DNA from 2 places in the Lactobacillus juensis genome. Region 1 is predicted to be linked to the other one. Evidence: predicted binding sites of a transcription regulator. Region 1 holds the regulator's gene; the other holds the start of a gene.
What was found. The regulator HrcA, encoded in region 1, represses chaperone genes, less so after heat shock. The targets are predictions, from matches to a motif close to TTAGCACTCNNNNNNNNNGAGTGCTAA.
Positions count from the first base shown of each region.

Region 2: AAA926_RS03580 (ATP-dependent Clp protease ATP-binding subunit) is a predicted target of HrcA. The motif match lies at 1,198-1,224, and genes of this name have one in related genera.

Region 1 covers NZ_BTTS01000001.1:201,625-205,052, reverse strand. Annotated here, with positions in the region: gene dnaK (molecular chaperone DnaK) at 1-297, opposite strand, end outside; gene grpE (nucleotide exchange factor GrpE) at 316-903, opposite strand; gene hrcA (heat-inducible transcriptional repressor HrcA) at 916-1,965, opposite strand; gene ribF (riboflavin biosynthesis protein RibF) at 2,099-3,031, opposite strand; gene truB (tRNA pseudouridine(55) synthase TruB) at 3,050-3,428, opposite strand, start outside.
Region 2 covers NZ_BTTS01000001.1:755,254-758,681, reverse strand. Annotated here, with positions in the region: gene AAA926_RS03580 (ATP-dependent Clp protease ATP-binding subunit) at 1-1,157, opposite strand, end outside; gene ykzS (protein YkzS) at 1,329-1,511, shown strand; gene AAA926_RS03570 (phosphocarrier protein HPr) at 1,625-1,891, shown strand; gene ptsP (phosphoenolpyruvate--protein phosphotransferase) at 1,891-3,428, shown strand, end outside.

The sequences.
Region 1 (3,428 bases):
CTTGATATATTGCAAAATCATAGCAGAAATTTCTTGCGGTGTGTATGCTTTATCACCAATCTTGACCTTATAATCAGCTTCACCCATGTGACGCTTAATTGAAGAAATAGTATTTGGGTTAGTAATAGCTTGTCTCTTAGCAACTTCACCGACTTGAATTTCTCCATCCTTGAAAGCTACTACTGAAGGAGTTGTCCGATTTCCTTCAGGGTTAGTAATAATTTTTGGTTCCTTACCCTCAAGAACAGCAACCGCTGAGTTGGTAGTTCCGAGGTCAATTCCGATAACTTTTGACATTGATATGCTTCCTTTCAATTATTGTGCTACAACAACCATTGCTGGTCTTAAAGTACGATCTTTGTATAAGTATCCTTTTTGCAAAACACGCACAACATGATCTTTTTGATCCTCATTTTCAGCTTCAACTGTCTGAACAGCTTGGTGCAAATTGGGATCAAACTTCACACCTTCAGCAGTGATTTCACTAATTCCGTGATCTTTCATGGCTTTAACCAGAGAATCAAGTGTCATTTGCACTCCCTTTTTAAGCTGCTTTGAAGCTTCATCATCAACCTTTGTTGCCAAAGCTCTTTCTAAATTATCCATCGCTGGTAAAACATCTTTGGCTAAGGATTGTGATTCATATTTAATAAGCTGCGCTCTTTCATTATTATAACGATTTTGCATATTTTGCATTTCTGCTTGACTGCGCAAGTACTTATCTTCCAAATCGTCTTTTTCTTTTTGCAACTGAGTCAAATTATGCTGTAATTTACTTTCTAAAGATTCAGGTTTCTTTTTTTCGTTAGCCTTAGCTTGAGAATCCTTTTTAGTTTCTTTTGATGCAGCCGCTTCCTTTTGCTCTTTTTTTGAGTTTTTACTATTATTTTCTTCTTTACTCACGGCTAACCTCCTTTATTTGAATCTACCATAATAATCAAGCAGCTTTTTAGATAGCTCGTTTCTAAAATATTCAAGTAATCCTATAACTTGAGAATACGGCATATTATCAGGGCCAAGTAGAGCAATTATACCTTTCCCATGGGTACCAACACTGTACTCTGCCGTAAGCAGACTATAATCCTTTAACAGATCATTGGACAATTCAGATCCTAAGCTAACCCGAACAGGATAACGGTCACTTTTAGAATTTTGCTCGCGATCCAAAAGACTGGATATCAAATCATTATGCTCAATCATTTCATATAATGAACGCAAATTAGAAACATCGCTTAAAGAAATATTATTGAGTAAATTAATCTGACCATCGACATACATTTGCTCGCTGGCAGCATCACTAATCACATCTTCAACTAAATCTATTAATTCAGAAACATGAGCAGCTTTTAGTTTTTTTCCTAAGGTCTTCTTGAGAAAACCTGGTGTAACTTGATCTAAGGTTTTTCCAACCAGTTCATCGTTAATCATACGTACGGCACGCTCAATGTCATCACCATGAATATTGTTTGGTAAGCTATAAACCTGGTCATGAACATCACCATCACTAGTACCTAGAATAGCCATAATTTGTCTGCTAAATAAAGGCACAATCCGAAAACCTGTAATAGTTAAATCACTATTTTCAGGTCCTTCCGCAAATGCAGTGTAATTTGTTAAGTCAGACAAAATTTTAACCGCTTCTTGTACGATGTCATTTACTTGATGAAACGGCTGATCAAGCTGATTAATGATTTTCTTGTAAACAGAAGATGAAATTTGTAAAGGCTCAACTAAATTGTCAAGATAGTAACGGTACCCTTCAGTTGAAGGTACACGACCACTTGACAAATGAGTTTTTTCAATCAAACCTTTATCTTCTAAAATCGCCATTTCATTACGAATAGTTGCGCTTGAAACTTTGATAGGCAACTGATTCATGACTGTCTTAGAGCCAACAGGATCATGTGTCTGCGTAAAATCATTGATAATAGTTTTTAAAATTAATTCTTGACGTTCGGTCAACATAAATATCGCCCTCACTTTTAGCACTCAATCCTATTAGGTGCTAACAATTAATATGATACTAGCTTTTAGCAGAATGTCAAGTTGAGTGCTAACTTTTTTACAAAAAACATTCATCTCTTTAAAATCAATTATACTAATCAATATTTGCAAAATAAGTCTTAATTTCTGACTCGTCAGCGCTCATTTGTTTTTTTAGATCCTTCAAGTTATCAAATTTAATTTCACCACGGGTATACTTATACCATTTAATTATTATTTCTTCATCATAGGCTTCTTGATCGAATCCAAATAAATTTGATTCAATATAAAGTTTTTTACCTTCATTAATCGTGACGTTATAGCCCACACTTGTCATAGAGTCATACCACTTACCTTTAATCTTGGTCTTAGTAGCGTATACTCCAATTTTAGGAACAACTTTGTCCTTAGGCCAAACGAGATTCGCAGTGGGAAAACCAAGCTTATGACCATTACGTAAACCGTGACCCACATAGCCCGACATAACATACGGAAATCCTAATAACTTCGCAGCCAATTCCATATCCCCACTGGTGATGGCCCTTTTAATTTCGGTAGAGCCTATTTTTTGGCCATCATACGACTGCTTTGGAACATCAATAATATTGAATCTTCCTTTGGCAAATTTAGGGAAGTTTTTCATATTGGCAATCTGCTTGGGACCATAAGTATAGTCAAAACCAGCTACAACTGTATCGGCATTTAATTTGACAATAATCTTATCAACAAATTCCTGTGCAGTCAGTTTGCTAAATGCATCATTGAAATGCATCACGAGCAAAAAATCAACTTTTAGTTTCTGCATTTTATAGGCTTTTTCAGCTAGTGTATCAATATAACTAACTTCTTTATTTTGATAAATTTCTTTAGGATGCCGATCAAATGTCATTACTACTAATGGTAAATGCTTTTGAATTGCTTTTTCTTTTGCGATTTTGATTAATTCTTGATGACCACGATGAACGCCGTCAAAAAACCCTAAAACAAGAATTATTTTTTGAGGAATAATATTTTCCTTAAACGGGTAAGTTAAATGGATAATTTCCACAATAAGACCTTCATTCACTTATTCATTTTGTAAAAGCATTAAATAAGGGCGATACATGGTACCATCTTTCTGATAAATTGCCTTAACGCTATTATTGTACCGTAATGCCACCTTTTTTGCATTCGTTTTCAAAGAAATCGTTGCACCATTTTTAACTTTGACCCACAGATCTGTATCAATATCCTCATGGACATAACTAGTAAAGAAAGAATCGATCGGTTGAAGCAATGCAGTTACCAAATTAGGATTTTTGGTAATTTCAGTCAATTTAACAGCTTGATCTATATCAAAGCCAGAACTAGAGGTGCGGCGCAAATTTTTCATTACTGCTGGCACACCAAGCTTTGTTCCCAAATCATTTATTAAAGAACGAACATAGGTCCCTTTGCTGCATTCA
Region 2 (3,428 bases), 550 kb from region 1:
TCAACCTTTTGGTCTTTCATCTTATTATATTTTTCAATTTGATCGCGGTAGTAGGCAGCTTTTTCATAATCTTCGTTCTTTAAGGATTCCTGCTTTAGTTTTTGGGCTGCATCAATTCGTTCTTTCATTTTATCTTTATCAACGTATGGAATTGTCAGATTCATGCGTGAACCTGCTTCATCAAGCAAATCGATTGCCTTATCAGGTAAGAAACGATCTTGAATATAACGCTCAGATAGTTCAGCAGCAGCCTTAATGGCATCATCAGTGTAGTGAACGTGATGATAATCTTCATAGCGCTTTTGAATACCCTTTAAGATCTGGATAGTTTCTTTAACCGAAGGCTCTTTAACGTCAACGGGTTGGAAACGTCTTGCTAAAGCAGAATCTTTTTCAATTTCACGATATTCCTTTAAAGTTGTCGCACCAACTAGTTGTAAATCACCTCGGGCAAGAGCCGGTTTGATAATATTGCCTGCATCCATTCCGCCTTCAGCATTGCCTGCGCCGACTATTTCGTGAATCTCATCAATAAAGAGAATAATATCATCGTGATTTTCCACTTCTTTAAGAAGTTGCTGCATACGCTGTTCAAATTGACCACGAATGCCTGTACCTTGCACTAAAGAAACAACATTTAATGATATTATTCTTTTGTCTTGCAGCTTGGCAGGAACTGAGCCATCGACAATTTGTTGGGCCAGGCCTTCAACTACAGCAGTTTTACCGACACCGGCTTCACCAATTAAAACTGGGTTGTTTTTTGTTCTGCGGTTTAAAATTTCAATCACACGTGCGATTTCTTTATCGCGTCCAATGACCGGGTCAATCTTGCCCTTTCTTGCCAGTGCAGTTAGATCTGTTCCATATTGATCTAAAAGTGAACGACCACCGCCAGCACCATTGTTTCCATTGGCATTGCCGGGTCCGCCATTACTCATTCTTGGATCTCCTGGGTTTCCAGCGTTGCCATTGTAATTAAACAGGTCACTAAAATCACCAAAAAAACCATTATTGTCATTATTCATATTAATATTTCCTTGTTGTTTAAGTTGTTGATAACATTGTCCGCATAAATTAATTTCGCGACTTTGTCCATTGACCTTTGCAAATAAGTGAATGGAAGCTGGTCGTTTTTGACAGTTTTGACAAAGCATTGTATTACCGCCTTTCATATCAGTTTACTAAATTATATAATTAGCACTCGGAATAATCAAGTGCTAAAACTTGGATCTTATTATTTGTAAGTATGCTAAATATGCTAAAATACATGTAGGCAAAAATCAAAAATGTTGCTGAAATAATATAGATTAAAAGCGGTGGTAAATTTGGATTATCAAAAAATTCTTGAGCAGTTGGCAGATGGTGAACTAGATCATTATGAGGTTGATCCTAAAGATGCTTTTGAATTTCAATCTGCATTAAGGTCTTTTGGTAAAAGGCAAAACATAACGGGAAAGGCCTTGCGGGGCGGTAAAATAATTTATTCGCAGTCCAAGACTGGAGTTTAATGATGTAAACTGTTACATTTATGTTGTCTAATTCACAAAAAAATGATAGTCTAAGTAAGCGAATAGGTATTTACTACCGTTTTGATTTTTTGAATTAAAAGGAGATATATATAATGGAAAAACGCGATTTTCATGTTGTTGCAGAAACAGGTATTCATGCTCGTCCAGCTACTTTGCTAGTACAAGCAGCTTCTAAGTTTGGTTCAGATATCAACTTGGAATACAATGGTAAATCAGTTAACTTGAAGTCAATCATGGGTGTAATGTCACTCGGAGTTGGCAAAAATGCTGACGTTACGATCAGTGCTGATGGTGATGATGAAAAAGACGCAATCAACGCTATTTCTGAAACAATGAAAAAAGAGGGTTTAGCTGAATAATGACCAAGACTTTAAAAGGAATTGCTGCAAGTGATGGTATTGCTGTAGCACCAGCCTATCTCTTGGTTGAACCTGATCTTTCATTTTCAAAAACTACGGTTAGCGATGTTGAAAGTGAATTAGCACGCTATAAGAAGGCAATTTCAGTATCAACTGCTGAAGTTGAAAAAATCCGTGATAGCGCAAAAAAGAGTTTAGGTGAAGATGAAGCTCAAGTTTTTGAAGCTCACCTGATGATCTTAAATGATCCTGAATTTACTGGTGCCATCGAGAATGAAATTAAGGAACAAAAAGTTAATAGTGAAGCTGCGCTAGACGAAACTGCACAAAAATTTATCAGTATTTTTGAAGGAATGACTGATAACACTTACATGCAGCAACGTGCAGCTGATGTACGAGACGTTTCTAAGAGAATTATGGCTCATTTGCTGGGCAAAGAATTACCTAACCCTGCATCAATTGATCACGAAGTAATTGTGGTAGCTCATGACTTGACACCAAGTGACACTGCTCAATTAAATAAAAAGTTTGTTAAGGGCTTTGTTACTGACATTGGTGGTAGAACTGCGCATTCAGCAATTATGGCTCGTTCTTTAGAATTACCAGCTGTTGTAGGTACTGAATCAATCACAAAGGATGTCCAAAATGGTGATACAGTCGCTGTTGATGGCCTGAATGGTGATGTTGTCGTTAAGCCGACTGACAGTGAAATTGCGGAATATAAGCAAAAGAGTGCCGACTTCTTGAAGCAGAAAGCTGAATGGGAAAAATTAAAGAATGAACCATCAGTAACTGCAGATGGTAAAAAATTCACAATTGCAGCTAATATTGGTACGCCAAATGACATGCAAGGGGTAAATGACAACGGTGCTGAGGCTGTTGGTCTTTATAGAACTGAATTCTTGTATATGGACTCAAAGGATTTCCCAACAGAGGATGAACAATTTGAGGCTTATAAGGAAGTTATCGAAGGCATGCATGGTAAGCAGGTTATTATCAGAACCATGGACATTGGTGGAGATAAGCATCTTGATTACTGGGACTTACCAGAAGAAATGAACCCATTTTTAGGTGTACGTGCAATTAGACTTTCACTGCAAAATGAGGATATTTTCCGTACTCAGCTTCGTGCTTTATTACGTGCGTCAGCTTATGGTAAGTTAGGCATCATGTTCCCAATGATTGGTACCTTAAATGAATTACGCAAGGCTAAAGCAATTTTAGCTGAAGAAAAAGACAAGCTGGAGGCAAAGGGCGTTAAAATCGGTTCAGACCTAGAAGTAGGAATGATGATTGAAGTTCCAGCTGCTGCCGTTTTAGCCGACCAATTAGCAAAAGAAGTTGACTTCTTCTCAATTGGTACTAATGATTTAATCCAATATACAATGGCTGCTGATCGTGGTAATGACAATGTTTCTTACCTGTATCAACCTGCAAATCCATCAGTTCTACGTTTAATAAAACATACAATTGATGCAGCTCACGAAAACGGTATTTGGTGTGGCATGTGTGGTGAAGCTGCTGGTGACAGTACCAT